Regions from separate parts of the Pseudomonas sp. P129 genome, predicted to be linked through region 3. Evidence: predicted binding sites of a transcription regulator. Region 3 holds the regulator's gene; each other region holds the start of a gene.
The links. The regulator sigma-54, encoded in region 3, starts transcription at its own class of promoters, with help from an activator protein. The targets are predictions, from matches to a motif close to ANTGGCATNNANNTTGCTNT.
Positions count from the first base shown of each region.

Region 1: a site for sigma-54 is predicted at 8,100-8,119, ahead of KBY02_RS05615 (flagellar basal body rod protein FlgF). Genes of this name have one in related genera too.
Region 2: a site for sigma-54 is predicted at 2,344-2,363, ahead of flgB (flagellar basal body rod protein FlgB). Genes of this name have one in related genera too.

Region 1 covers NZ_JAGPYS010000001.1:1,279,555-1,289,771, reverse strand. Annotated here, with positions in the region: gene KBY02_RS05645 (flagellar hook-associated protein 3) at 1-1,211, opposite strand, end outside; gene flgK (flagellar hook-associated protein FlgK) at 1,225-3,285, opposite strand; gene flgJ (flagellar assembly peptidoglycan hydrolase FlgJ) at 3,296-4,540, opposite strand; gene KBY02_RS05630 (flagellar basal body P-ring protein FlgI) at 4,551-5,660, opposite strand; gene flgH (flagellar basal body L-ring protein FlgH) at 5,674-6,387, opposite strand; gene flgG (flagellar basal-body rod protein FlgG) at 6,472-7,260, opposite strand; gene KBY02_RS05615 (flagellar basal body rod protein FlgF) at 7,307-8,047, opposite strand; gene KBY02_RS05610 (hypothetical protein) at 8,331-8,522, shown strand; gene KBY02_RS05605 (flagellar hook-basal body complex protein) at 8,523-10,217, opposite strand, start outside.
Region 2 covers NZ_JAGPYS010000001.1:1,268,475-1,278,691, reverse strand. Annotated here, with positions in the region: gene flgE (flagellar hook protein FlgE) at 1-717, opposite strand, end outside; gene flgD (flagellar hook assembly protein FlgD) at 743-1,432, opposite strand; gene flgC (flagellar basal body rod protein FlgC) at 1,448-1,888, opposite strand; gene flgB (flagellar basal body rod protein FlgB) at 1,892-2,299, opposite strand; gene KBY02_RS05580 (DUF1348 family protein) at 2,578-3,051, opposite strand; gene cynS (cyanase) at 3,062-3,529, opposite strand; gene cynR (transcriptional regulator CynR) at 3,603-4,517, shown strand; gene cheR (protein-glutamate O-methyltransferase CheR) at 4,611-5,438, opposite strand; gene KBY02_RS05560 (chemotaxis protein CheV) at 5,490-6,416, opposite strand; gene flgA (flagellar basal body P-ring formation chaperone FlgA) at 6,494-7,252, shown strand; gene flgM (flagellar biosynthesis anti-sigma factor FlgM) at 7,414-7,728, shown strand; gene KBY02_RS05545 (flagella synthesis protein FlgN) at 7,778-8,245, shown strand; gene KBY02_RS05540 (flagellar brake protein) at 8,328-9,074, shown strand; gene KBY02_RS05535 (MFS transporter) at 9,137-10,217, opposite strand, start outside.
Region 3 covers NZ_JAGPYS010000001.1:488,705-498,921, reverse strand. Annotated here, with positions in the region: gene KBY02_RS02240 (KpsF/GutQ family sugar-phosphate isomerase) at 1-738, shown strand, start outside; gene KBY02_RS02235 (KdsC family phosphatase) at 738-1,277, shown strand; gene lptC (LPS export ABC transporter periplasmic protein LptC) at 1,286-1,858, shown strand; gene lptA (lipopolysaccharide transport periplasmic protein LptA) at 1,845-2,393, shown strand; gene lptB (LPS export ABC transporter ATP-binding protein) at 2,394-3,119, shown strand; gene KBY02_RS02215 (RNA polymerase factor sigma-54) at 3,302-4,795, shown strand; gene hpf (ribosome hibernation-promoting factor, HPF/YfiA family) at 4,871-5,179, shown strand; gene ptsN (PTS IIA-like nitrogen regulatory protein PtsN) at 5,190-5,654, shown strand; gene rapZ (RNase adapter RapZ) at 5,657-6,514, shown strand; gene KBY02_RS02195 (HPr family phosphocarrier protein) at 6,530-6,802, shown strand; gene KBY02_RS26100 (hypothetical protein) at 6,827-6,961, opposite strand; gene KBY02_RS02190 (superoxide dismutase) at 6,989-7,600, opposite strand; gene KBY02_RS02185 (tetratricopeptide repeat protein) at 7,602-8,063, opposite strand; gene pmbA (metalloprotease PmbA) at 8,950-10,217, opposite strand, start outside.

The sequences.
Region 1 (10,217 bases), 790 kb from region 3:
ACGATGAACTGGTCGCCGGCAGCCGGCGTGCCGCTGATATTGAAGTTCACCCCTGAAGCATTGGCCGTCGAACCAGTCATGGTGCCACTGGACACTGGCTTGCTGCTGCTGGTCAGTGGCGCGGCGTACAGGTCGTAATCGGTCGGGCTGGTGAACTTGAGGATTGCGCCGTCTGTCGGGAAGGTATTGTTGAAAGCAGTCCGGTCCGCAGCGGTATTGCCCACGACAGAGCTACTGACGGTCGCCGTTGACGTATTGCCGGCGCTGCGCGAGGTGGAAACACTGTCCGGTGTCGACGCCAACTGGTAGCTGCGATTGGCCAGCGCCGCATCTGCGGTAGCGTCCGAAACCCGGTCAGCGGCTGGCAGGTTGACGTTGAGGGTCATTTCCACGCCGCGGAAGGTGAACGTCTGGGCATCGAACGAGCCGTGGGAAAACTTGCCGCCAGACGACGTATCGGAACTCACGTCAGTGCCACTGGCGTCAGTGATCTTGAACTGCGTACCGCTGAGAAAGGTCAGCGTGTAGGGCTCACCGGCCTGGTAGCTGGCGTTATAGGTCGGAGTGGACGTCACCAGGCCACTGCTGAGGCCGATCTTGCCGTCATCGGTTGCAGGCGAGAGCAGTGTGGCAGACGTACGGGTTGTGTTGACCGACTGTTCGAAGGCCTCGAAACCTGACGTGTTGCTGGCCATCACCAGACCATCGCCTACCGCCAGATTGACGCTGGTCTGATCGCCCTTGTAGCTGTAGGAGCCGTCGGCGTTCAGCGAGTACGGTGGCGTAGAGGCCTTGGAACCGGAAAATATGTACTGACCGTTCGGGTCCTGGCTGTTCATCAGGCCCAGAATCTGACTCTGGTACTGCTTGAGGGCCGAAGCCTTGGCGAGCCGGTCCGAGTCGGTAAAGGCGCCACTGCCTGCCGAGACGATCTGCTCACGCGCGGCCTGCATCGTGTCGATGATGCTGGTCAGCGTCGTTTCGGTGGTCACCGCATTGGTATTGATCGTGCCGATATTGGTTTCGTACTGGGTCAGCATGGAGTTCTGCTGGGTCAGTTGCAGTACGCGCGCCGCACCCACCGGATCATCGCCCGCAGTATTGAGCTTGATGCCGCTGGAAACCTCTTCGCTGGTCTTGTTCAGGTTCGAATAGTTACGCTGATAATTGGTGTTCGTGGATTCGAAGAACTGGGTAGTCGAGATACGCATGGCTCACGATTCCTTAAAGACTGTTGATCAGCGTGCTGAAAATGGTTTGTGCCGCCTTGATGATCTGCGAAGAGGCGGTGTAGTACTGCTGGTACTTGATCAGGTTGGACGCTTCTTCATCGAGCGATACACCCGAGACCGAATCGCGTGACGACTTCGCCTGGCTGACAACGGCCGCTGTGGCGGTCACATCGTTCTTGCTCTGGCTCGCCAGCGTACCCACAACAGACACCGTATCTGCATACGAACCGGACAGGCTGGTACCCACACCACCGTTGACGACGCCGACAGTCTTGGCAGTCTGCAGGCCGACCACCGCCAACGCATTGCGGTTATCGGACGAGCCGCCGCCGGTCATGCCGATGCTGAACGTGTCATTGGCAACCGGCGAGCCGGAAATGGTCATTTGCAGTTCAAAAGCGGTTTTGCTGCTCGGCGTTGTCGTGGTGTCGGTATAGCCAACGTTCAATTTGACGGTGTTGGCCTGACCCTGAATGATCGAACCACTGACGGCGTTGCCATTCTGGTCAAGCACCGCCCCGCCACTCGCATTGATCAGGGTATAACTCTGCACGCCGGTGCTGCTGACCGCACCCATTACCAGTTTCATCGGGGTGGAGTCTTTGAGCGCATTGCGCAGGTCAGCGGTCTGGGTGCTGTCGTAGATATCGGACTTGGTGTTCAGCACCGGCTGAGTGAAGCCGCCGGTGCCGGAGTTGCTGCTACCCGCGGTTGCCGTCAACGGCGCGGCAGCTGCAATGTCCTTGGCATCGGTCAGCACCACCGAAATCCCCGAGGCGCCAGTACGGGTAGGGATGACCTTGAAACTGTCACCGGCGGCCAGCGTATTGCCGTTGAGGCTCACACTGAAGCCATCGAACTGCTTTGGCGGATTGTCAGCCAGCGAACCGGCACCCACGCTCTCGCCATTGGGCAGACGGCGCACGCTGAAATTCGATGAATCGCTGAACGTCACTTCATAATCGTTGGCGGTCAGCTTGCTGGTGTCGCCGATCGTCACGTTGAGGTTGCCGGAGCCGACACTGTTGGTGGTTTTGCCGACGCTGCGCTGGGTGATGGCATCCGCACTGTTGATGCTGGAGAACAGGTTCGAACCGAAGTTGCCCTTGCTGTCGATACCCTGGCTCATCTGGCTGTTGACCTGATCGGACAGCACCATCGCGGTACGGCCCAGTTCATTGGTCGCGGGCACCAGCACTTCGTTGCGATAACGCAACAGACCACCAATCGAGCCGCCAGTAAGCACCGAGGTCACATCGGTCTGGGTCTGGCCGTAGGCAATCTGCACGTTGTACTGCAACGGATCGGACGGGCTCGGGCTGGCCGACATCTTGTAGGACGTGCCGCCACTGACCAGCGATTGTCCGGTGCCGGTATAAATGTCGAAGTTGCCGTTGTTCTCGACCACTTTCACGCCAACCAGCTCGTTGAGCTGACGAACCGCTTCACTGCGCGAGTCAAGCAGGGTGTTAGGCGTGGCATTGCCCGCCGACGCTTGTGTAATCTGCTTGTTCAGGCTCGCCAGCGTGGTGGTCAGTTCGTTGACCTGTTTGGTGAAGGTGTTGAGCTGCGTGTTGACGTTATCGTTCTGCGTGGACAACTGCGACGACACCGAGTTGAAGCGTGCGCTCAACGCGCCAGCCTGGGTCAGGAACGACGAGCGTTCTGCCGACTGCGTGGCGCTGGTGGCGATGCCCTGCATCTTGGTGAAGAAATCCGCCAGCTGCACGGAGATCCCCGTCGCACTGTCGGACAGCAATGTATCGGTCTTGCTGGCCTGACCGGAATAAGCCACTGCATCCGCGCTGAGGGCGGTGCTCGATTGCAATTGGGTGTCCAGATAGCTGTTGTAGATGCGACGTACGTCGGACAGCGTGGTGCCGGTACCGATGTAGCCCACACCCTGACCAAGAGCGATCTGCGCCGAAGCCGTGGTCAGCACCTGCTGACGCGAGTAACCCGCGGTATCCACGTTGGCCGTGTTGTTACCGATGGTGTTGATCGCGGCACTGCTGGCATTGATACCTGAGAGCCCAATTGAAATCAGCGACATGAGTCAAACCTTATAAAGTCGTGGAAGAGCCCGCTGCAGCGGCGTAAGTCTGGTAACTCTTCATCTGCTTGGCAATCTGCGAAATCTTGCTGGCATAGTCCGGGTCAGTGGCGTAACCGGCTTTCTGCAATTCTTTTACAAACTGTTCCGGTTTATCGGCCGAATTGACCACTTCTTTATAGCGACTGTTGTTCTGCAACAGACTGACCAGGTCGTGGAAGCTGTCGGCATAGGAATCGTAGGAACGGAAGTCCGCGGTTTCCTTGACCATCTTGCCGTCGCGGAACTCGCTGGTGATCGCGCGCGCTTCGGCACCCTTCCAGCTGCCTGCCGCCTTGATGCCGAACAGGTTGTGACTACTGCTGCCGTCCTGCTGACGCATGATCGATTTGCCCCAACCGGTTTCCAGTGCCGCCTGCGCCACCAGCATGACCGGGTCAACGCCGATACGTGCTGCGGCTTCCTTGGCCAATGGCAGCATGGTTTCGACGAACTGATCGGCGTTGCTGAACGCACGCTTGGCCGGTGCCAGCGGTGGCTGGGCCATGGAACGCACGTACTCGGGCGCTGGCGCCAGGTTCGGATCGAGTGTCCAGTCGCCGTTGTTGCCTGTGCTGCCGGCTGTCGCGCGAGCGGGTACCGGGCTGTTGCTGACGGCGGTTGTAGCGGACGGCACGATGCCAGCCAGCAGACGATCGGTGAGCTTGGCGGGCAGGGACAGACGGCGGGCGTTGAGCAGCGCCATGTCATTGCGCCCTTCTCCGGACGCCGATGCCGCAGCCGCCGCCTGATCGGCAGCCGCCGAGCGCGTGGCCCACAATGGACGCTGGTAGACACTGGTCGCCAGACCGGTCTTGGCCGGCGCAGCGTCAGTAGCGGCCGTTGCAGCGTCGGTCGTATTGACCGGCGCGGCATGGTTTATCCCCTTGTCTTTCGACAATTGGCGCATCAGCACATCCTGCAGACCGATACCGTTGCCACGCGTGGAGAGTGTGACCGCCAGCTGCTGGTCATACATATCCTGATACTGCCGCGTGGCAGGGGTGTTCATCGGATTGTCCTTGGCCAGCACTTCGTTGGCCGAGCGCATGGCCTTGAGCATCTGGCTGACGAACAGCGACTCGAACTCGCGGGCCACTTTCTTCTGGTTTTCCACACTGTCCTTGTCGCCATGCTTCAGCGACGCCAGACGGTTGACGTCGGTGTACGCACCCGAGTCGACCGCCGACGAAATTCCGCTCTTGGGCATATCCATGCTCGAATCCTCAGATCACGATCAGGTCGGCTTGCAACGCGCCGGCCTGTTTAAGCGCTTCGAGAATGGCCATCAGGTCACCGGGCGCAGCGCCCACCTGATTGACCGCGCGAACGATCTCATCCAGCGTGGTGCCTGGACCGAACTTGAACATCGGGTGCAGCTCCTGCTGGGCATTGACCCGCGAGCGAGGCACTACCGCAGTCTGACCGCCGGACAATGCGCCCGGCTGGCTGACGATCGGGTCTTCGGTGATGGTCACGGTCAGGCTGCCGTGGGTTACGGCAGCAGGCGACACCTTGACGTTCTGACCGATGACAATCGTGCCGGTACGCGAATTGATGATGACCTTGGCAGCGGTCTGGCCGGGATCGACTTCCAGGTTTTCCAGAATCGACAGGTAGTCGACACGCTGACCCGGATCAAGCGGCGCGGTCACACGCACCGAACCACCGTCCAAGGCCTGAGCGACGCCCGGGCCCAACAATTCGTTGATCTTGTCGACTATCCGCTTGGCCGTAGTGAAGTCGGAACGGTTCAGGTTCAGGGTCAGGGTATTGCCCTGATTGAAGCCGCTCGGCACCGAGCGCTCGACCGAAGCGCCGCCAGGAATGCGTCCCGACGACGGGACGTTGACGGTAATCTTCGAACCGTCACGGCCTTCCGCATCGAAACCACCGACCACCAGGTTGCCTTGAGCGATGGCGTAAACGTTGCCGTCGACACCTTTCATCGGTGTCATCAACAGCGCACCGCCGCGCAGACTCTTGGAGTTACCGATCGAGGAAACGGTGATATCGACCGTCTGCCCCGGCTTGGCGAAGGCAGGCAGATCCGCATACACAGCGACCGCCGCGACGTTTTTCAGCTGCACGGTGCCCGAACCCGACGGCACCTTGATGCCGAACTGCGACAGCATGTTGTTGAAGGTCTGCAGGGTGAACGGGGTCTGGGTGGTCTGGTCACCTGTACCATTGAGACCCACGACCAGACCGTAACCGATCAACTGGTTGGCCCGTACGCCAGAGATGCTCGCGATGTCCTTCAGACGCTCGGCGTGGACGCCGAACGCTGTGGACAACAACAAGGTCGCCGCTATCAGTTGCTTGAGCTTGATCATGTCTATCCCGCTATCAGAAAGGGAACAACGGGCTGAGGAAGAACCGGTCGAACCAGCCTGGCTGGCTGGTATCGGCAAAGGCTCCGGTCCCCGAATAGGTAATACGTGCATCAGCGATACGGGTAGATGACACAGTGTTGTCGGTGGCGATATCGTCAGCCCGGACCAGGCCGGCAATCCGCACCAGTTCATCACCGGTATTGAGGGTCATCCACTTTTCACCACGTACCGCCAGAATGCCGTTGGGCAGCACATCCGCAACCGTCACGGTGACCGAACCGGTCAGACTGTTGCTCTGTGCAGCCTTGCCATCACCCTTGGTGGTCCGCGCACCGTTGTAACCGGCGTTCAGACTCAGGTCGTTGCCGCCAATCGGGTTGTTGGTGGTCAGACCCGAACCGAACAGCGAGGTCAGACCAATGCTGTTGGTGCTGTCCTTAGACATCGCCGAAGTGGCCGCCTTGCTCGCCGCCATACGCTCGGAAAGCGTGATGGTGATGATGTCGCCAATACGGAAGGCCTTGCGGTCGCCGTACAGGTTCTGCTCGAAACCGGCCTGATAGATGGCGCCATTGTTGGCAGCCGCCGACATGGGCGTACGCGGTAACACCGGAGCGTAATAAGGGTCATTGGGCTTGGCCGTCGGCGCAACACAGCCGGACAGCAGGGTGATCCCGCACAATGAAGCGATCAACACTGAAAAACGCGGAACACTAAGGCGGTTCATGACACTTGAAACCTCGCGGTGTAACAGGCGCTTATCAGGCGCCCCATCGGATTGAGCGGTTCTACGAGCAGCGACATCAAGGCCTTACAGGTTCTGCGTCAGGTTTTGCAGCATCTGGTCAGCGGTCGAGATCACTTTGGAGTTCATCTCGTAGGCGCGCTGGGTAGTGATCATGTTGACCAGTTCCTCAACGGTGCTGACGTTGGAGTTTTCCAGGGTGTTCTGCAGGGTCGGACCCAGGCCGTTAAGGCCAGGGGTGCCGATCTGCGGCGCGCCGCTCGAACCGGTTTCCAGGTACAGGTTGCCACCGATGGCCTGCAGGCCGGCCGGGTTGATGAAGTCGGCGGTCTGGATATTGCCGATGATCTGCGGCGTAGCGGTTGCGCCTGCCAGCGTGACGGAAACAGTACCGTCCTGACCGACCGTGAAGGTCTGGGCGTTCTGCGGAACGACAATCGCAGGCTCAAGGGCATAACCGTTGGCCGTGACGATCTGGCCGTTGGCGTCGAGGTGGAACGTACCGTCACGGCTGTAGGCAATGGTGCCGTCCGGCTGGGTCACCTGAAAGAAACCACGACCGTTGACCGCCAGGTCCAGCGGGTTGTTGGTGGTCTGCAGGCTACCGGCAGTGAAGTTCTTCTGCGTGCCGACAATGCGCACACCGGTACCCAGTTGCAGGCCGGAAGGCAGTTCGCTGTCCTGAGTGGACTGGGCACCCGGCTGGCGTTTGATCTGATACAGCAGGTCCTGGAACTCGGCCCGGTCACTTTTGAAACCGGTGGTCGAGACGTTCGCCAGGTTGTTGGAGATGGTGGTCAGGTTGGTATCCTGAGCGGCAAGGCCGGTTTTGGCGACGTATAGAGCAGGAAGCATGTGTGTTCTCCTCGAGCGCCGGTTTGTCGGCGCAAGCTGTCATTGATTAGCCAAGTTGCAAGACGCGAGCCATAGACTGATCGTCTTCTTCGGCGGTCTTCATCATCTTGACGTGCAATTCGAATTGACGGGACAAGGCCAGTACCGAGGTCATTTCCTCGACCGCATTGACGTTGCTCGCCTGCAGAAAGCCGGACTCGACCTGAACGGTGGCATCTGCGTCGGCAGGCCGGCCGGTCTTGGTATGGATCAGACCGTCAGGGCCCTTCTCCATGGTCTTCAGGTCAGGCCTGACCAGTTTGATGCGGTCGACCTGCGCCATCACCTGCGGACTCTCGCCCAGCGAACGAATGCTGATCGTGCCGTCGGCGCCGATCTCGATCTGCTGCTGAGGCGGCACGGCAATCGGACCGCCGTTGCCCATAACCGGCAAACCGCTGCCGTCGCGCAACACGCCCAGGGCATCGATGTTCATGCCGGAACTGCGGGTGTAGGCTTCACCGCCGTCAGGCGTCTGCACCGCGATCCAGCCATCACCCTTGACAGCGATGTCCAGCTCACGACCGGTCTGCACCATGGCGCCGGCGGAAAAGTCGGTCCCGGGACGCTCGCTCATGGCGTAGGCACGCGATGGCATGACCTCGCCAAACACCGGCATCGAGCGGGCCTGTTCAAGGTCACGCATGAAACCGTTGGTCGAGACGTTTGCCAGGTTGTTGGCATGAGCCTTTTGCGCGATCGCGTTTTCGGATGCACCGCTCATTGCGACGTAAAGCAACTTGTCCACAGTCTTCCTCCTCCGACAGACGCTTGCCGCCTGTAGCTGTTCTGAAAGGGTTAAAGCAATTTTTGAACCAACTTGTCAGGCTCGATACAAATGCCTGATTAGCCAGTAAAAACCGGCATTCGCCGACGGCCTGAGGAGCGCGCGTCAGCCAATAGCGGCGGTGGACTGCCGCCTGCCGCTTGCCAGACCGGAAACACCGCCAAAAAAACTTCATCGAACTGCGCCGAGAACCGGATCGACAGTGATAACCTTGCCGACACCGCAACCCTGAACGGGAACCGTCATGCCTTTTCGTGCGTGCATCATCGGTATCGCGAGCGCGAGCTTGATGACCCTTGCCCTGCTCTCTCAGGCCGATCCCGCCCACTATTACAAATGGCAGGGCGACAGCCGTATCGTCTGCGCCCAGGCCAGCCCGGGCCCAGGCTGGAAACGCCTGAAAGGCCACTTCATCAAAGCCGACTGCTCGATCTGATCAGGTCGACTGAATCAGCGTCTGCATCAACGTCACTTCGGTGGATATCGCCTTGGAGTTGGCCTGATAGGCCGTCTGGGCCTGGATCAGCGCAATCAGCTCATCGGCCAGCACGACGTTCGAACCCTCCAGCGCGCCACTGACGATACTGCCCAGCGTACCGACGCCCGGCACATCATATTCAGCCACTCCGGAATCAGCGGTGGCGGCCCAGCGTGTATCGCTACGCGGCTGCAAGCCATGGGGATTGGCGAAACTGGCGAGCATCACCTGACCGATATCTTTAGTCATGCCATTGGTAAACCCGGCACGCAGAATGCCGTCCCGGCCAACGTCGAGACTTTTCAACTCCCCTGCCGAATGGCCATCCACGTAGGCGGCGGAGCGCGAACTGGCAGCGTTGTGCTGAAGCAGATGGGTGAAGTCGATGGTGATGCCGTCAGCGCTGCCGGCCGCCCCGTTGGCTATCCAGCGCTCACGACTGGTGCCAGGATCAACCGCCATCACCGGCGACCAGCCCGTGAGTTTCAGCTGATTGCCATTGCTGCTGCTCAGACCCGGACTGCCGGTCAACGACGCAACAGTGCCATGCGAATCGAAGACGATATTCGCTGTCAGCGGCGTGGTGGAAGCGGAGTTCTGCGGGTTTCGATCGTCGATCAGCACGTGCATGCGCCAGCTGTTGGTGCCGTCCTTCACGAAATACTGTTTCAGCTCATGGGTGTTGCCCTGACTGTCAAAGATCTGGTTACCGAACATCCTGCTGTAAGTGTTCAGATCTGCGGGATTGAAGTGCGGAACCGGCCGATGCATGACCGTATCGCCCGGGTCGAGCAGACTGGTCCCGGCATCGCTCAACGGCAACGAAACAGCCCCGCCGTTCAGCGAGCCGTTCGCCGCCCACGCGCCATTGATCTGCGTGGCAGGTACCCAACCCTGCAAGGCAAATTCGGTGTCCGAGACTTTGCTCAGGTGCTGATCATTGCCGCTGTACGACAGGGAGCCGTCAGGCTTGAGCTCAAGGCTCACCTGCAACGGCGCTACGCTGTCGGGATCCACCGGATTGCGCCCGTCCACCAGCACATACATGGACCATTGATTAGCCTCGGTCTTGACGAAATACTGCTTGAGCTCATGATCGGCTGCGGGCACCGGAGTGATGCCCACATCCTGGATGGTCCGGGTGGCGACCCGTGTGTAGGTCGCGGGGTCGGCCGGGTCAAAGGTCGGCAAGCGGGCGAGCGAAGGCAGCGAGGCATCCAGATTGATAGTTTCAGCCACCGTGGTCGTGGCCCTGGCACCGACGTTGGACGTATCGATCTGCAGGTCCGTGCGGATACCACTGGCAATCTCGCCCTTGTCGTTTGCGGCGTAACCCTGCAAGCGCCCGCCATCGCTGTCGACGACAAAGTTGGCAGCATCCTTCAAAAAGGCGCCGGCCCGCGTATAGGCCAACGAACCCTGATCACTGACCACAAAAAAACCGTTGCCCTGAATACGCATATCCAGCGCATTGCCGGAACTGATCACGGTTTCACCCTGATTGAAATTCTGCTGCACCGAAGCAAGTCGTACGCCATCGCCGACAGCGTGCTGTCCGGCCCCCAACTGTGCGGACGCATATAAAGCAGAAAACTGCGCACGAGACGACTTGAACCCCAGGGTACCGACGTTGGCAATATTATTGCCCGCCAC
Region 2 (10,217 bases), 780 kb from region 3:
TGTCAGGTCATTCTTGTCCGGCGCGGTGGACGTCGGATCGGAAATGCTGCGCCCGTCCATCAGGGAATACATCGACCAGGTATTGGTGCCGGTCTTGACGAAATACTGATCCAGGGTGTGCGCATTACCCTGAGTGTCGTAAGTCGGGGTGCTGTACTTGACGTTGTAGCTATTGGTATCGGTCGCATCGAACGTCGCAACGGTCGGCAGCGCAGTTGTCGAGTTCAGGTTGGCGGAGTTGGTGATCGTGGTCGTCGCCTTGGGCTCCAGGTTGGACGCATTCACACGCAGATCGCTGAGCGCGCCGGTCACCACAGCGCCATTGGCGTCAACGTTGTAACCCTGCAGCTTCATGTTGCTGCTATTGACGACGTAGCCTTCCTTGTCGGTGTGGAATGCACCGGCACGGGTGTACAGCTTCTCGCCGTTATTGCTCATCATGAAGAACCCGTCGCCATTGATGGCCAGGTCCAGACTGTTGGCTGTTCCGGTGGTCAGGCTGCCCTGGGAGAACTGCTGGGAAACTGCCGCAGTTCTCACGCCACTGCCGACACTGGTATTGCCGGAAGTACCGCGAATCGACTGAGCATACTGATCAGCGAACTCGGCACGTGACGATTTGAAACCGGTTGTCGCGACGTTGGCAATGTTGTTGCCGGTAACGTCGAGACTTTTGTTTGCAGCATAGAGCCCACTAAGGCCGATATTGAAAGACATGTTTCACTCCTGCGCCGTAGCGGCTCTACAATCCGATAGTTTGAACTTTGGACAGGGCAACACTGCCGCTGGCCAGGTTAAGCGTTGTTTCTGCGCCATTGACACCCAGCGTGACACTGTTGACCGTGGCGGGCAGGTAAGTTGAAAACTGTGTGTTCTTGCCTTCGACCGAGCCTTCAGCCTTGAAGCTGTAAGTGCCCGATGGCAGCTGGGTACCGCTTGAGTCCGTACCGTCCCAGGCAAAGCTGGTGGTACCGGCTTTTTGCGTGCCCAGGTCGACACTGTCGACCAGATTCGATTGCGCGTCGTACACCTTGACCGTCGTTAGCGAGCTTTCGCTCGGCACCACGATCGACCCGGTCAGGCCTTTGGTGGTATCGACCGAGGTGCTGCTCGCATCGATGATCACTGAGCGACCGACCAGTGACGAGGCCTGCAAGGCCTGCGACGACTTGTAGCTGCTGGCGATCGTGTCCACCGTCGACGTCAGGTTCTGCATGCTTTCAAGGCTGCTGAACTGCGCCAGTTGCGCCACGAACTGCGTGTTGTCCTGTGGATCCAGCGGGTTCTGGTTCTTCATCTGCGTCACGAGCAACTGCAGAAAAGAGTCCTTGCCCAGCGTGCCGGTAGAATTCGTCGCGGTCGGCGTCGGATTCTGCAGCGTATTCAAAAATGTCGATGAAACGCTGTTTGCTGCGGTGCTATCAACGGCCATAACGTTCGCCTTCTATCACTGACCGAGGGTCAGAACCTTCTGCATCATGGATTTAGCGGTGTTCATGATTTCTGCGTTGGTCTGGAAAGACCGGCTGGCAGAAATCATGTCGGCCATTTCTTCCACGACATTGACGTTGGGGTAGTAGACATACCCGTCCTTGTCAGCGGAAGGATGATTGGGCTCGTAACGTGCTTCCAGGTTCGAGCTGTCTTCGATGATGCCGTTGACCTGAACACCCTGCCCGGCTTCGCCCTGGTCCTGGAACAGCGAACCACCTGTGGACTGCTGACCCTGCATCACGGTGGCGAACACCGGGTGACGGGCGCGATAGGTCTGGTCCATGCTCGAAGACACGGTCTCGGCGTTGGCGATGTTACTGGCCGTGGTGTTCAGACGCGTGGTCTGGGCACTCATGGCGCTACCGGCAATGTTGAACACATTGGCTAGTGACATGAATTATTCTCCGCGAAGGGCTGCAACCAGCCCCTTGAACTTGCTGTTGAGCAATGTGAAGCTGGCCTGGAAGCCCATGGCGTTCTCGGTGTAGCTGGCCTGCTCGACCTGGGAATCAACGGTGTTCTGGTCCAGCGAAGGCTGCGACGGCGTGCGATACATCAGCGTCCCGTCGTCATTGCCCATGCCCTCGGCTTCGATATGGCGGCTGTTGGTCTTGTTCAGCGCGAAGTGACCGTTCTGGACCTTGTCGTTTTCGGCAGCCAGCACCGAAGAGAAGTCCAGATCGCGAGCCTTGAAATTCGGGGTGTCGGCGTTGGAGATGTTGTTGGCCAACACCTCTGCACGCTGAGCCCGGAAGTTCAGAGCCTTTTCATGTATGCCTAGCGCTTTATCGAAGCTGATGCTCATTTCGGGAAACCTTTGCCGGTTGACCTGATTCTGTTGTTACTGACAAAGCAATCGGCGTGCCATGTTGTAAAAGCCAATGTTTGCAGGGTCCACAGGCGGCGGCGAGGCGGCAATGCCAGAAAAGCGGCAAGGCATTTCCGCTGTGGAGGGGTAAAGCGGCAAGGTGGGTGCCGTTTTTTTGCCAGTACCGGCTTGCCGCCTGGCAATCGTGGCCCTTCATCATTGCCTCAACCGGACACCCAATAAAAAAGAGACCCGAAGGTCCCTTTGACGATTGATCAGAGGCCAAGCTCGCTCAACCCCGGGTGATCATCCGGTCGGCGCCCCAGCGGCCAATGGTATTTGCGCTCGGACTCGGCGATCGGCAAATCATTGATGCAGGCAAAGCGCCGTTGCATGAGGCCGTTTGCAGCGAACTCCCAGTTTTCATTGCCATACGAACGGAACCAGTTGCCGGAGTCGTCATGCCATTCGTAGGCATAGCGCACGGCGATGCGGTTATCGGTGAATGCCCAGAGCTCCTTGATCAGCCGGTAGTCCAGTTCCTTACGCCACTTGCGTTCCAGAAAGGCCTGGGCCTCTGCGCGACCATTGACGAACTCGCTGCGGTTACGCCAGTAGGTGTCTTCGGTGTAAGCCAGTGCGACTTTCGCCGCATCGCGTGAATTCCAGCCATCCTCGGCGCCACGGACTTTCTGGACTGCAGTCTCCAGGGTGAAGGGTGGCAATGGCGGTCTTCCTTTATCACTCATCTCAGCGTCCTCAGAACGGTTTGTAGGGCAGGAATTTTCCATCGAGGGTGATCACGGCTCGCTCTCCCCCTTCCGGATCGTCGACTTTCTTGATGTCGAGCTTGAAGTTGATTGCGCTGATGATGCCGTCGCCGAACTGCTCATGCACCAGTGCTTTCAGCGTTGTGCCGTAGACCTGAACCATTTCATGGAAGCGGTAGATGGTCGGGTCGCTGGAGACGTCTTCGACATTGCCGCGCAACGGGATGGTTTGCAGTTCGGCGACCGCGTCCCGGTCCAGTCCGAGACGCTCGGCGACCACCTCGGCCACCGCTTGCGGCAAAGGGTGCTGCCCGAGCAATGCAGCGGTGACATACACCACGCTCAACCCCGTACCTTCTGCAAGTCCCGCCCAGGTCAGGTTCTTCGCAGTCTTGGCCTGCAGCACACGTTCAGTCAGATGCTGGCGCGGCGCTCGGGAAATATTGCTGTGCGGCATAGGTAACCCTCCGGAATGAATTCACATCACTCACAGGATCGGCAACTATCACCATAAGATCCAAGACTGATTTATGATCATCGCCATAACCCTGACTTATGGTGATGCTGTGCTGTTACGCCATATACGTTATTTGCTGGCAGTCGCCGACCATGGCAATTTCACCCGGGCGGCCGAGGCCCTGCATGTCTCGCAACCGGCGTTGTCGCAACAGATCAGGCAGCTGGAAAGCAGTCTGGGTGTGCAACTGTTCGACCGCACCCGCCGCAGCGTCGTGCCGACCGATGCCGGCCGCGTGTATCTGGACCACGCGCGTCGCTGCCTGCTTGAGCTGGATGCCGGGAAGCGTGCGCTCAACGATGTCAGCGACCTGTCACGCGGACAATTGCGCCTCGGCGTCACGCCTACCTTCAGTGAATACCTGATAGCGCCGCTGATCGACCGCTTCAGCGCGCTGTATCCGGGAGTGGCAATCATCCTCACGGAGCTGCCTCTGGAGCAGATTACCGAGGCACTGATCAGTGACGCGCTCGATCTGGCCATCGGTTTTGCCGGCAGTCACGCTGTCGAGATAGACAGCCAGCCGCTGTTCGATGAACAACTGTGCCTGGTCATGGCCAAACCTGCCTCCGAGAAGCAGGCCGCGCTGACACTTGAGGACCTGCAAGCGCTTCGCTTCGCCTTGCTGGCCCCCGGATTTGCCACTCGCCAGCTGCTGGATGCCTGGTGCCAGATGCAGAACTTCAAGCCGATCGTTGGCCTGGAAGCGAACTCGATTGCCATTTTGCTCAAGGTCGTCGCTCAGGGCCGCATGGCGACCATTCTTCCCGATGCCATCGTTCGCAAGCAGCCCGGGTTGTGCGAAGTCCAGACGATCCCTGCCCTGCCTGGGCGAACGGTTGCGCTGCTGCGGCGTAAAAACGGCTACCAGAGCGCCGCCGCCAAGGCTTTTGCAAAACTGGTGAGCGATATCAGAACGAAAATATGAACCCGATGGGCAGACAATCAGAGCTGTTTTCAGCCGCGCACAAAAAAAGAGACCCGAAAGTCTCTTTTTTCATGACAGGCCACTGACAGATCGTCACTTGGCCTTGTAGATGATCCCGGGGCTGCACTGAACCATCTGATAGTGATCCGGCAAACCATTGAGCGCTTCGGAAGCCCCGAGAAACAGGTAGCCGCCTGGCTTGAGCGTGCCGTGGATGCGCAGCAGGATGTCTTTCTTCACTTCGGCGGAGAAGTAGATCAATACGTTACGGCAGAAAACGATGTCGAACTTGCCCAGCGAGGCGTAGCTGTCGAGCAGGTTGAACGAGCGGAACTCCACACGACTCTTGATCGGCGCCTTGACCACCCAGCGGCCCGGACTTTTTACGTCAAAAAAGCGCTGCAGACGGTCCGGCGACAGGCCGCGACCGATGGCCAGGCTGTCGTACTCGCCGGTCTTGCAGTTATTGAGCATCAAGCCCGACAGATCGGTTGCGACGATCTGCACGCCCGATTTGAGCTGTCCCTGATTGGCTCGCTCGAACTCATCGATGGACATCGACAGCGAATACGGTTCCTGACCCGACGAACAGGCGGCCGACCAGATGCGCAGACGCTGACCAGGACTGGCCTTGATCTGCTCGGGCAACACCTTGTTCTTCAACACTTCGAACGGATAGGTGTCGCGAAACCACAGGGTTTCGTTGGTGGTCATCGCATCGACCACCTGCTCGCGCAAACCACTGCGCGGCTGGGTCTGAATGCGCTGGACCAACTCGCCAAGCGACTTGATGCTTTGCTGCTCCATCAATTTGTTGAGGCGGCTGGACACCAGGTACTGCTTGTTTTCCCCAAGCAGAATGCCACAGGCTTTTTCCAGAAATACCCGGAACTGATCAAAATCCAAATTACCCGTAGACAAAGTGCCGCCTCTCAAATCATGTGAATCACCGGGGACGACGCCCCCGGCTGGTTATTCTGCTGCCTTGATCCGCGCAACGACCCTGGCCGCCAGATCATCAGGCCTGAATTTCGCGAGAAAATCATCCGCGCCGACTTTCTTGACCATCGCCTGGTTGAATACCCCTGACAGCGAGGTATGCAAAGTGATGTGCATCTTCTGCATGCGTGGATCATTGCGTATTGCTGCGGTAAGGGTATAGCCATCCATCTCCGGCATTTCAATGTCGGAGATCATCATCAGGAACTCTTCTTCAGGTTTTTTGCCTTCTGCAACCATCTTGAGCAGGTAATCCAGCGCCTGACGACCATCGTTGAGCGCTACGACTTCCACCCCGACGGTTTCCAGGCAGCGGCTCACCTGCTTACGGGCCACCGACGAGTCGTCGACCGTCAGCACACGCAGGGAGACAGCCTTGTGCTGAACCTCGGCGTCAATGACACCGACCGAGATTTCTTCGGACACTGGCGCGACTTCGGCGAGAATTTTCTCGACGTCGATGATTTCCACCAGCTGGTTATCAACCCGGGTCACGGCGGTCAGGTAATGATCGCGCCCGGTGCCCTTGGGTGGTGGATGAATCTCTTCCCAGTTCATGTTGACGATGCGTTCGACAGAATGCACCAGAAAGCCCTGAACCTTGGTGTTGTACTCGGTAATGATGACGAAGGAATTAACCAGCGAAATCATCCCCGTGGAACCTGTCGCCATTGCCAGATCCATGATCGGGATCGTGCCGCCACGAATATTGGCCACGCCCCGAACGATCTTGCTCGATTTGGGCATGATGGTGAGTTTCGGGCATTGCAGTACTTCTTTTACCTTGAAGACGTTGATCCCATAGAGCTGCTTGCCGTCGAGACGGAACAAGAGCAGCTCCAGGCGATTCTGACCCACCAGCTGAGTTCGCTGGTTTACCGAATCCATTACACCTGCCATGCCGAACCCCCTTACAAAATGACCGCCGCCCAGACACCAGATCAACAAGCGGCACGGGCTTTGCTATTTATTACTTCATGAACGCAAAGACGACAATTTCTCGACACCTCGCATTAGAAACCCGCAGGCTTCTGTGCGCAATCGCCCTGCTGTGCCTTTCCAGCACGGTGACCCTCGCTCGTGCCGAGAATTTCACACTGCCTGAGCAGCTTATCGGCGTCACCCAAGGGTTTCTTGAGTTCACAGTAGAAGACTATTTGGCAACCAACCAGATTGACGGGCGTCATGAGATACAGGTCAAGCAGCTCGACCCGCGTTTAAGGATGGGTGCCTGCGACAAGGATTTGACAGCCACACTGGAAAGTCCTCGCCCGGTTGGCCGGGTTACCGTGCGGGTACGCTGCGAAGGTTCTTCGCCCTGGACGGTGTTTGTGCCCGCCCAGGTGTTGCTGTATCGCAACGTCGTGACCGTGATGCGCCCGCTCAAACGTGACGCGATCGTCACCGAAGAAGACGTCGCGATGCGCGAGCGGGATGTCAGCAGCCTGGGTCAGGGTTTCCTGGCATCGCTGGATCAGGCAGTCGGTCAGAAGGTTGTCCGACAGATGGTCATCGACCAGGTCATCACCCCGGTGGCGCTTGAGCAGCCACAAATGATTCACAAGGGCGATCAGGTGGTGATCATCGCCCGCAGCGGCTCGCTGGCGGTGCGCATGCCCGGCGAAGCGATGTCCGATGGAGGCTTCAACGAACAGATACGGGTGAAAAACCTCAATTCCCAGCGGGTGATCAAGGCAAGTGTCACCGGCCCAGGGCAGGTGGAAGTCGCTATGTAGTGCATTGATGGTGGCGCGAAGGGTGTGTTTTTTTTAGACTGCGGGGAATGCCCGACGGCAAATGTCGTCTATTGGGAAGCTTTCTCACAATCAGCCTAAAGTTTGATGGGGGTTGGCCGAAAACAAGGCAAGCGTCCAAACACCCAGAGGTTTTTTCAATCATGGTCATAGATTTCAGTCGCCTTAACAACTCACAGTCTGTTGCCGGTGCTTCACGTACCAGCGCCAGTAAAGACACCGCCAAAACCGATGCTCCAGCCCCTGCCGTCACCGCAGGTGTCAAAAGCACCGGGGAAACTTTTTCCTTGAGCAGTGAGGCTCAACAGTTGCAGAAAATCACGGACAAGCTGACCGATCTGCCAACCGTCAACAGTGCTCGGGTTGCCGAGCTCAAACAGGCCATCGCCGACGGTAGTTACACAGTGGACAGCAACCGTGTCGCCAGCAAACTGTTGAATTTCGAAACCCAACGCTAAGCCAAGGCTGGCGCTGGATATTCTGGACGCTTAAAAACCAGAGCATGCGATGCAAGACACTACTTTGCTGCAGATGATCACTGACGACATGGTTTCGGCCCGACAGCTTCTTGAGCTGTTGCAGGCCGAATCACTGATTCTTCACGGCCGCGACATGGGCGAGATGGAGCAGGTGCTGGCGCAGAAACAGGCGCTGGTCATTCTTCTCGACCAGCATGGTCGCAAACGTAGCCAGGTGCTTGCGGGCATGGGGCTGCCTGCCAATCGCAGTGGTCTCCAGCAACTGGCCAGCCAGTCGGATATCGGTGAGCAATTGCTGCTGGCCGCCGACGAACTGAATACGTTGATCAACGAATGCCAGACGCTCAACGAGCGCAATGGTAGTCTGATCCAGTTGCAACAGGTCAGTACCGCTCACCAGCTTCGCATCCTGAACGGTGGCGATACGCCTACACTCTATGACAGCCGCGGATCGACTGCGCTTAGAGCAAAACCACGCCCTCTGAGCCAGGCGTAACTTCCTGTATCAAGGTTTCGTGCATAGTGGCAGAATGCCTGCTGTTGCGTTGCCGTAGTATTTTGCCTGGAGATTCAAGAACGTGAATGGCTCAAGCGCGGACGATGCTCCGCAGCCCCCGAAGGTTCTCAATACACCTTTGGAAATTGCCGCTAACCTGCGGCTGCTACTCGAGAGTCATGATCCTCTGATCATTACCTTTCACGAGCGTCCCCAGCGCTTTCAGAGTTATCTGCTTGAAGTCGACCGTGACAACAACGTCATGGCCCTCGACGAAATGATCCCCCGCGATGGCGAACGCTTTCTGAGCAACGGCGAATCCTTCCGTGTCGAAGGCTTTCATGACGGCGTGCGGATTGCCTGGGAAAGTACTGCGCAGATGGACATCCTCAGCACCGACGGTCAACGCATGTACCGCGGCCCGATGCCTGAGGAAGTGGTTTATCACCAGCGCCGCAACGCCTTCCGGGCCGCGCTGAAGCTGGCGCAGCTGGTCGACGTCGAAATCGGCGGTGACCGCCTGAAATTCACACTGGCTGGCAAGCTGCTGGATATTTCTGCCACCGGTTGCAAGTTGCGCTTCGAGGGCGACGTGTCCGATCGCATGCAATTGGGCCAGGTATACGAGCGTTTCGTTGCCAAGCTGCCTTTCGGCGCCATGACAGCACCTGTCGAGTTGCGCCACCTGCATTTCGAAGAACGATTCAACACCACCTTTGCCGGCGTGCGCTTCCACAACATGAGTGGGCTGGTGCAGCGTCAGGTCGAACGTTTCGTCTATCAGTTACAGCGCGAAGCACGGCGCTTCGACAAAGACGACGACTTCTGACACTCACCTGAATCCCCCGGCGATTGCGGCATTGCTGCCGCAATCGTGTACTGCCCTACCCCTCAGGCCTTCCAGGTCTCGCTTTCACGCTCGCGTTCATGCTCATCGGCTTCGGTTGTTTCCGCTCCGGCAGCCGGCTCGCTCTGCGCCAGAACCTCGCTTTCTGCCTCGGCCTCTGCTTCAGAAACCGCCTCGGGATCCGCCTCTGGCTCAGGCTCAGGCTCAACGGTTGCCTGCATCTGCTCCTGAACCACCTGCTCATCGACACGCGGGTCAAGTGCAACCACCAGTGGCGAACTGGACATACTGTCCGGCATCGCAACGTGGTGCAGCGGTGCGTTTTCGACCTGGTGCAGGTGAGTGACCGCCTTGGGCCTGATCAGCAACACCAGAATCACACCCGCGCCACAGACAAACGCATAGAGCATGTGCCCGCCAAACAGCTTCATCACCACACCTGCGGCCAACGGACCGATACTGGCGCCAATGCCATAGGTCATGAGCAACATGGCCGTCAGCGACACCCGGCGCTCGGCCTCGACGTGGTCATTGGCGAAGGCCACTGCCAGTGGATAGAGGCAGAACTGCATCAGCGAAGCCAGAAACCCGACACCGAACAGCACCTCGACTGGCACGCTGGGAAACACCGCCAGCGGTAACGACGCCACCACCAGGGCGGCGGCAAAGATACGCATCAGTACGGAACGGTCATAGCGGTCGGACAGCAGGCCCAACGGCCACTGCACCAGAAACCCGGCCAGAATGCAGCAGCCCATGAACAGACCGACCTGCTCGGTGGACAGCCCCTGCTCGGCGGCGTAGACCGGCGCCAGGCCGTAGAACGAACCGATGATCAGACCGGCGCCCAGTACCGCCGTCAACGACTGCGGCACACGTTTCATGAAGAAGCGCGGCTCCAGTGGTGCCGGATGCAGAGGCGCCGGGTGAATCGCCCGGGTCATGGCGACGGGCACCAGGCACAGTGCGAAACACAGCGCTACCAGCATCAGCAGCTCAGGCCCCAGTTGCGGGTGAACCACCAGCACCAGCTGACCCAGTACCAGCCCCAGGTAGGATGCAATCATGTAGCCGCTGAAGACCATGCCGCGCTGTTTGGCGGCCGCCTGCTCGTTCAGCCAGCTC
Region 3 (10,217 bases):
GAAGCCAGCCATGGCGACATGGGCATGATCACCCGTGATGACATCATCCTGGCCCTGTCGAACTCCGGCAGCACCAACGAAATCGTCACCCTGCTGCCACTGATCAAGCGCCTGGGCATAAAGATGATCAGCCTGACCGGCGACCCCGAGTCCATTCTGGCCAAGGCTGCCGACATCAACCTCAACGCGCATGTCGTGCATGAGGCCTGCCCGCTCAACCTGGCACCGACGTCCTCGACAACCGCCGCACTGGTCATGGGCGACGCCCTCGCCGTGGCGCTGCTCGACGCGCGCGGTTTCACTGCCGAAGATTTCGCATTCTCCCACCCAGGCGGCGCACTGGGTCGCCGCCTGCTGCTCAAGGTCGAGAATGTGATGCACTCCGGCGAATCACTGCCCAGCGTGCAACGTGGCACCCTGTTGCGCGACGCACTGCTTGAAATGACTCGTAAAGGTTTGGGCATGACGGCCATCGTCGAAGCCGACGGCACACTGGCCGGCATCTTCACGGACGGTGACTTGCGCCGGACACTGGACCGCCCCGTCGATATCCGCCAGACCATCATCGACGAGGTCATGACGCTTCATGGCAAGACCGCCCATGCCGAGATGCTCGCCGCCGAGGCGCTGAAAATCATGGAGGACAACAAAATCAGTGCGCTTGTTGTCGTAGACCAGAACGACCGGCCGGTTGGCGCATTCAACCTGCAGGATCTCCTGCGCGCAGGCGTCATGTAATGGAAACCGAAATAATGACTCAGGATCTCATGCAACGCGGCAAGGCCATCAAGCTGGCAGTCTTCGATGTCGATGGCGTGCTGACCGATGGCCGCCTTTACTTCATGGAAGACGGCAGCGAGATCAAGACATTCAATACCCTCGACGGCCAGGGCATTAAAATGCTGATAGCCTCGGGCGTCACCACGGCGATCATCAGTGGCCGCAAGACCGCGATAGTCGAGCGCCGGGCAAAGAGCCTGGGCATTGAACACCTGTTCCAGGGACGTGAAGACAAGCTGGTGGTGCTGGACAAGTTGCTTGCAGAACTCAACCTTAGTTACGAACAGGTCGCCTATCTGGGTGATGATCTGCCAGACTTGCCCGTTATCAGACGCGTCGGCCTGGGCATGGCGGTGGCCAATGCTGCCGGCTTTGTCCGCGAGCATGCACACGGGATAACCAGGGCGCGAGGCGGCGAAGGTGCAGCGCGCGAATTCTGCGAACTGATTCTGAATGCGCAAGGCAACCTTGAAGCGGCTCACTCCGCCTATTTATAGAAGCCATTATGTTCACTAAAAAAATTCGCAAGTTCCTGCTTCTCGGGGTACTGGCGCTGCTGCTGGCAGCGGTCGGTTACTGGAACATCAGCCCGGAAAGCTTCATGGATCAACCGGTCTCGACGGTCGACGACACGGTCATCGACTACTATGCAATCAACGCCCACAGCGTTCAGTACCTGCCCGACGGCACACTTCAGTACGACATGACCTCCGACAAGGTGGAGCATGTGAAAGCCACTGACGTGACCCTGCTGACTACGCCCGACCTGCACATGTACCGCGGCGGCGAGTTTCCCTGGCACGTGCAGAGCAAGAAAGGCGAGGTTTCGTCCGGCGGCGACCAGGTCGAGCTGATCGATTCCGTGCGCGTCGAACGTACCGATGAAAAACAACGTACGACTATTATCACCAGTAGTCGCATGACCGTATTCCCTCAGAAGCAATATGCGCAGACCGACCAAGACGTTAGAATCGACGGCGCAGGCGGTGTGACCACGGCCAAGGGAATGAAAGCGTATTTGAAAGACAGCAGGATGGACCTGCTGTCCAACGTAAGAGGACAGTATGAGGCTCGTTAAAACTCTTCCTTTATTGCTCGGCCTGGGCGCAGCACTGGGAAGCGCGAGCGCCTGGTCCCTGCCAACCGACCGAGATCAGCCTATCCACATCCAGTCTGACGATGCTCAGCTCGATGACAAGAAAGGCGTGGCGACTTACAAGGGCAATGTCATCATCACTCAGGGCTCGATGAAAATCACGGGCAACACCGTGACAATCACGCGTAATGCCCAGGGCGAAGTCGACGTATTTACCTCCGTCGGCAATCTGGCCTACTACGAGCAGAAGCCTGCCGTGGACAAGCCGATCGTGCAGGCCTATGCCGTCACCATCCAGTATTACGCCGGCCAGGACCGTATCGTCCTGATCGACAAGGCCAAGGTCATCAATGACGGCAACACCTCGGAAGGCGAGAAAATCGTCTACGACACGGTCAGACAGGTCGTCAGTGCCGGTCGGGCCAATGGCGGCGCCAAGGTGACCACGCCACGTCCGCGTATCGACATGGTCATCCAGCCGAAAAAGAAAACCGATCAACCTCAGAAGGCCCAGTAAATGGCGACGCTCAAAGCCCAGCATCTGGCTAAAAGCTACAAAAGCCGGCAGGTCGTGCGCGATGTGAGCATCTCCATCGACAGCGGCCAGATCGTCGGCCTGCTGGGCCCGAACGGCGCCGGCAAGACCACCTGCTTCTACATGATCGTGGGTCTGGTCCAGGCTGATCAGGGGCGCGTGCTGATTGACGATCTGGATGTCAGCCATCAACCCATGCACGGTCGCGCCCGCGCAGGCATCGGCTACTTGCCTCAGGAAGCCTCGATCTTCCGCAAGCTGTCGGTGTCCGACAACATCATGGCGATTCTCGAGACCCGCAAGGAGCTCGATGCCGGTGCTCGCCGCAAGGAGCTGGAAAGCCTCCTGCAGGAGTTCCACATCACCCATATCCGTGACAACCTGGGCATGAGCCTGTCGGGTGGTGAACGTCGCCGTGTGGAAATCGCCCGGGCTCTGGCCACCGCGCCTAAATTCATCCTGCTGGATGAACCGTTTGCAGGTGTCGACCCTATTTCGGTAGGCGACATCAAGCAGATCATTCACCATCTCAAGGCCAAGGGTATCGGTGTACTGATCACTGACCACAACGTCCGGGAAACGCTGGATATCTGCGAAACAGCCTACATCGTCAACGATGGACAGCTGATTGCGGAAGGCGATTCGGAGACCATTCTGGCGAATCAGCTGGTGAAAGAGGTCTACCTCGGCCACGAGTTCCGCCTTTAATCGACTGCCCTTTGCGCTTCGCAGCCGATTGATGCCTACGCAGTGTATTGACAACATTTTATTTGTCATATCACTCTAGGCAAACGCACAGGTTTCAGGCATATAATTTGCTTAAGTTGGCGCCACGGCGCCTGTAGTAGATGGCGCATGCGCGCCGGCGAATAAGGTGTTTAGCCCCTGCCATGAAACCATCGCTAGTCTTGAGAATGGGCCAGCAGCTGACGATGACACCGCAGCTGCAACAGGCAATCCGCTTACTTCAGCTTTCCACTCTGGATCTCCAGCAGGAGATCCAGGAGGCGCTGGAGTCAAACCCTATGCTGGAGCGGCAGGAAGAAGGCGACGACTTCGACCATTCCGACCCGCTTGCCGACAACATCGAACAAAAGCCCAACCCCGACGTTCAGGAACCGACCTATCAGGAATCCGCGCCTACCGTGGACAACCTTGAAGAAGGTGAATGGAACGAACGCATTCCCAACGAGCTGCCCGTCGATACCGCATGGGAAGACATCTACCAGACCAGCGCCAGCAGCCTGCCAAGCAACGATGACGACGAGTGGGACTTCACCACGCGCACCTCTGTGGGCGAAAGCCTGCAAAGCCACCTGCTGTGGCAACTGAATGTCGCGCCGATGTCCGACAAGGACCGTCTGGTAGCGGTTACGCTGATCGACTGCATCAACAACCAGGGTTATCTCGACGAGACGCTCGATGAGATTCTCGAGTCCTTCGACCCCGAACTGGACATCGAGCTCGACGAGATCGAAGCCGTACTGCACCGCATCCAGCAGTTTGAACCTGCCGGCATCGGCGCTCGCAACCTGAGCGAATGCCTGCTGCTGCAACTGCGCCAGCTGCCAGCAAAAACACCCTGGCTGACAGAAGCACAACGCCTGGTCAGCGACTACATCGACCTGCTCGGAAGCCGCGACTACGGCCAGCTGATGCGACGCATGAAGCTCAAGGAAGACGAGCTGCGTCAGGTCATCGAACTGGTGCAGAGCCTCAACCCGCGTCCAGGCTCGCAGATCGAATCCACAGAAGCCGAATACGTCATTCCGGATGTGATCGTGCGCAAGGACAATGAACGCTGGCTAGTCGAACTCAATCAGGAGTCGGTGCCGCGCCTGCGCGTCAATCCGCAATACGCGGGCTTCGTACGGCGCGCCGATACCAGCGCAGACAACACCTTCATGCGCAATCAGTTGCAGGAAGCGCGCTGGTTCATCAAGAGCCTGCAAAGCCGCAACGAAACGTTGATGAAGGTCGCCACGCAAATCGTCGAACATCAGCGCGGTTTTCTCGAGTACGGCGACGAGGCCATGAAGCCGCTCGTCCTGCACGACATCGCCGAGGCAGTGGGCATGCACGAGTCGACCATCTCACGCGTAACCACCCAGAAGTTCATGCACACCCCACGCGGCATTTACGAGCTGAAATACTTCTTCTCAAGCCATGTGAGCACCTCCGAGGGCGGTGAATGCTCGTCCACGGCAATTCGCGCAATCATCAAAAAACTGGTTGCGGCGGAAAATCAGAAAAAGCCGTTGAGTGATAGCAAGATCGCTGGTTTACTGGAGGCACAAGGCATTCAAGTAGCCCGTCGCACAGTCGCCAAGTACCGTGAGTCTCTCGGGATCGCCCCTTCCAGTGAGCGTAAGCGGCTGATGTGATGCAGGCCGAGCCACAGCGTCCCAGAGGCATGCGCCATGCCTGCCTCTTTATGCACTGGCAAAGGAGAAAGCTGTATGCAAGTCAACATCAGTGGACACCAACTGGAAGTGACCAAACCCCTTCGTGAATACGTTGAGCTCAAGCTCAAGAAGCTCGAGGGGCATTTTGACAAGATTACCAACGTGCAGGTCACGATGACGGTCGAAAAGCTCAAGCAGAAGATCGAAGCCACGTTGCACATCCATGGTGGAGAGGTCGTTGCCAATGCTGAACATGATGACATGTATGCTGCCATCGACCTGCTCACTGACAAGCTAGACCGACAATTGCTCAAGCATAAGGAAAAGCAGCAAAGCATCCTCAAAGGTGCGGCCGCTCGCTAACGCCCATTTAATGATCCGAATCGAAAATATCCTGACTCCCGGCCGCTCCCTTGTGAACGTGCCGGGCGGCAGTAAAAAGCGTGTACTCGAAGAAATTGCCAACCTGATCGGCCGTGAAGTGCCGGGCATGGTGTCGGACACAGTATTCGCAAGTCTCGTCGCCCGGGAAAAACTGGGCTCGACCGGTTTTGGCAACGGTATTGCCATCCCCCACTGCCGCCTCGCTGACTGCAGCGAGCCTGTCAGTGCAGTGATTCACCTCTCCACCCCTGTGGATTTCGACGCCATCGATGGTGCGCCGGTCGACCTGCTGTTCGTCTTGCTGGTCCCGCAAGCTGCCACCGATGAACACCTGGAGCTGCTGCGCCAGATCGCCAGCATGCTCGACGACAAAGATGTGCGTAAGCGCCTGCGCAGTGCCGAAAGCGCTGAGGCGCTTTATCAAGTGGTGCTGGACGTGCAGAACGGAAACTGACCATGCGCATGATCATCGTCAGCGGTCGCTCCGGCTCAGGCAAGAGTACGGCGCTCGATGTGCTGGAAGACAACGGCTTTTACTGTGTCGATAACCTGCCGGCCGGCCTGTTGCCGGAGCTGGCCGAACGCGCGCTGATCAACACCGAACTCGCCGAACCCTTGCTGGCGGTTTCGATAGATGCCCGCAATCTGCCCAGCCACCTGACCCGTTTTCCGCAGATGCTGGATGAAGTACGCTCGCGCAATATTCAGTGCGACGTGCTGTATCTGGATGCAGACGAAGCCACCCTGCTCAAGCGCTTCTCGGAAACCCGGCGCCGCCACCCGCTGAGCACGGCAGATCGTTCGCTGGCCGAAGCGATACGTGATGAAACCGCACTGCTTGGCCCGATCATCGATCTGGCCGACCTGAAGATCAACACCACCCACCTGAATCTCTATCAGTTGCGCGACGCGCTCAAGCTTCGTCTGCTGAACAAGCCCGAGCCAGGCACTGCATTTCTGATCGAGTCCTTTGGTTTCAAGCGCGGCATGCCTGTCGATGCAGACCTGGTATTCGATGTGCGCTGCCTGCCCAATCCGTACTGGAAGCCAGAACTGCGCGACCACTCGGGGCTTGAACAACCCGTTATCGACTACCTGTCGGTGCAGCCTGACGTCGAAGAAATGTTTCAGGACATCTTCGCTTACCTGAACAAATGGCTACCCCGGTTTGCAGCCAGTAACCGTTCTTACGTTACCATTGCCATCGGCTGTACCGGCGGACACCATCGTTCGGTCTACCTGACCGAGCGGCTTGGTCAGGTCTTGCAACAATCACTCAAGAACGTTCAGGTCCGCCACCGCGACCTCAGCTGAAGGATTTTCACTGCGATGCCCGCTCGTCAAATCACCATCATCAACAAACTGGGCCTGCACGCCCGCGCTGCCGCCAAATTCGTCGGGGTCGCAGGCAAGTTTCCCTGCAAGATCAGGGTCGGCCGCACTCCGGAGAGCATGGTCGACGGTAAAAGCATCATGGCCGTGATGATGCTGGCTGCCGGCAAGGGCACCGAGATCCACCTGAACACCGAAGGCGAATTCGAACAGGAAGCGCTTGATGGCCTGATCGAGCTGATCGACAACCGGTTTGATGAGGGCGAATAAGCCCTCGTACAAACGCGGTATCCGTCACCACCAGCCTTGCACGCGCATCCAGCTCAGCCCGTGGGCAATCAGTAGCGCCATACCCGCCAACAGCAGCACGCTCCCGACTGCCAGACGAAATAACCGCACATTGCTGAGCGTGAGGAATCCGGAGCGCATACGCCGCCTTGGGTCCGGCTGCCAGGCTCAGGCCAGAGCGGCCTGATAACGGCGGGACACCTCATCCCAATTGATCACGTTGTAGAACGCATTGATGTATTCGGGACGACGGTTCTGATAGCGCAGGTAGTAAGCGTGCTCCCACACGTCCAGCCCCAGAATCGGCGTGTTGCCGTTCATCAGCGGGCTGTCCTGGTTACCACTGCTTTCCACCACCAGCTTTTTGTCAGGCGTGACGCTCAGCCATGCCCAGCCACTGCCGAAACGGGTCAATGCGGCCTTGGTGAATGCCTCCTTGAAGCTTTCGTAGCCACCCAGTTGCTCATTGATGGCAGACGCGACAGCGCCCGTGGGCAAGCCGCCGCCGCCCGGCACCATGACTTCCCAGAACAACGAGTGATTGGCATGGCCGCCACCCTGATTGATCACCGCTGGACGCAGGTTTTCAGGCAACTGCTGGACACTGGCCACCAGCTTCTCCACCGACCAGTCGGCGAACTCCGTCCCTTCGACCGCGGCATTGAGGTTATTGATGTACGTCTGGTGATGCTTGGTGTAGTGGATTTCCATGGTTTGCGCATCGATATGTGGTTCAAGGGCATCGTATGCGTAAGGCAGTGCAGGCAAGGTGTATGGCATTTCAATGTGCTCCGTAGAAAAGTCCGGAAGGGCTTGCCGAATGGCGCTGTAGCGATGAACGGGTGTGCTCGCTGCCGCTGTTCAGCAACCGATGAGTGCGCGGGTATTCGCCGTGTTCGCTGATGAAACTCAGCAGCTCGGCGTATGTTTTGCTGCTGTGGCGCAAGGCTGCCTCGCGTAACGCGGGCGGGAGGCGTTGATTCTGCATGGTCTGCAACAGGTGCTGGTGGATGGCACACAGGTACTCGGCGCTCTCCTCCGGCTGGCCCAGACTCAGGTGCAGATCCGCCAGGTTATGGTGAGAAATCACACAGGCCGCGACCGCTTCATCGACATCCGCCCAGCGCTCGAACAAGACCTGCGCCAACGCCAGCGCCTGAAGGTACAACTCGCGAGCTTCGACCCAGTCGCCAAGATTGAAACAGCGATTGGCCAGCTCGATGGTGCGTTTCCAATGCTGCATGAGGTACCTCCAGGAACATTGACTGGGCAGCGACCATGGGCCGGGGCGGGGCGCTCAATCGCGCCAGGTAACGCCCCTCGGCGAGGTAATGCTCGATCAGCCGAGGCTCGTCGGTTTCAAGCGCACAACGAATCCGCAGACTCAAGCCACGCTGGTTTCCAGATAAGACAACTCGTGCAGAACAGACCCCATGATCGCAGTTCATTTTAGAAATGATATTCATTATTAAATGAGATACAGAATCAACACAAGCCCGATCGCTTCACCGCCTTGCGCCGGTGAGCGTGAACATGCTTTGAGGGAGACGTAACACGCGGGTTCGGACGAAGGTTATGGGCGGCCAAAACCGGAGGTGGATGGGTGACGCAGAGCGTCACGAACGGCATTCCCACGCGGGAGCGTGAGGAACGATCAGCCTGACTATCGTGCGGCGCTCCGCGTCGCATGCCTTTCCGGACGCTCTGCGCCCTCTTGACGACGCAGAGCGTCGTGAACTGCACTCCCACGCTGGAGCGTAGGGAACGATAACCTCAACTATCGTGCGGCGCTCCGCGTCGCATGCCTTTCCGGACGCTCTGCGTCCTCTTGCGACGCAGAGCGTCGAGCACTGCACTCCCACGCTGGAGCGTGCGGAACGACCATCGCAACTATCGTGCGGCGCTCCGCGTCGCATGCCTTTCTAGAAGCTCAGCGTCATCCTGGCGACGCAGAGCGTCGTGAACTGCATTCCCACGCTGGAGCGTAGGGAACGATAACCTCAACTATCGTGCGGCGCTCCGCGTCGCATGCCTTTCCGGACGCTCTGCGTCCTCTTGACGACGCAGAGCGTCGTGAACTGCATTCACACGCGGGAGCGTGAGGAACGATAGCCTGAATCGGGGATCTGTCAGCTCCCCGCCACCATCATGCGCTCGATCAGTACCGAGCCGGTGCGGATGTTGCTGCGCAGCTCAAGATCGCTGCCAACGGCGACGATCTGCTTGAACATGTCGCGCATGTTGCCGGCAATGGTCACTTCCTGAACCGGGAACTGAATCTCGCCGTTCTCGACCCAGAAGCCTGCCGCGCCGCGTGAATAGTCGCCGGTGACCATGTTCAGACCGCTGCCCATCAATTCGGTCACCAGCAGGCCACGTCCCATGCGCCGGATCAGCGCAGCCTGGTCGTCCGAGCCATGGCTAACGAACAGGTTGTGCACACCGCCCGCGTTGGCGGTGCTCGGCATGCCCAGCTTGCGGCCGGAATACGTGCTCAGCACATAGGAAACCAGATCGCCACCTGCCACGAACGGTTTGGCGAAGGTCGCCAGACCATCGCTGTCGAACGCCGAGCTGCCCATCGCATGCCTGAGGTGCGGGCGCTCATCAATGGTCATCCACTCAGGGAACAGGCGCTGACCCAGCGCGCCTTCGAGGAACGACGACTTGCGATACAGGGTACCCCCGGAAATGGCGCCGAGAAAGCTGCCGAACAGGCCGCCTGCCAGCTCTGCAGCAAACAGCACCGGCACTTCACAGGTCGGCACAGGACGCGCGCCCAGACGGCTCGCTGCACGCAACGCCGCCTTGCGACCAATGCTCTGCGCATCGGCCAGCAGCTCGCCCTGGCGGTTGACGTCATACCAGTAATCGCGCTGCATCTGACCTTCGCCCTCGGCGATCATCACACAGCTGAGGCTGTGCCGCGTTGACGCATAGCCACCGATGAAGCCATTGCTGTTGCCGTACACACGGCAGCCCTGATGGGTATTGAGCGTAGTGCCGTCGGCATTCTTGATGCGGCTGTCGGCATCGAAGGCCGCCGCTTCGCAGAGCAGCGCTTTCTCGATGGCCTGCTCGGGCGTGATGTCCCAGGTGTGATAAAGGTCAAAATCCATAACCTCTTTGGCCATCAGCGCAGCGTCAGCCAGCCCGGAGCTGTCATCTTCGGAGGTGTGTTCGGCAATCGCCAGTGCAGCGGCGACCGTTTCACGAATGGCATCGGCACCGGTTGCCGACGTGCTGGCCGAGCCCTTGCGCTGCCCGACATACAGGGTGATACCAAAGCCCTGATCGCGGTTGAACTCGACGGTTTCAACTTCACGCTGACGGACCGAGGTCGACAGCCCCTGGTCCACCGAGACTGCGACTTCGCAGGCGCTGGCGCCCTGACGCC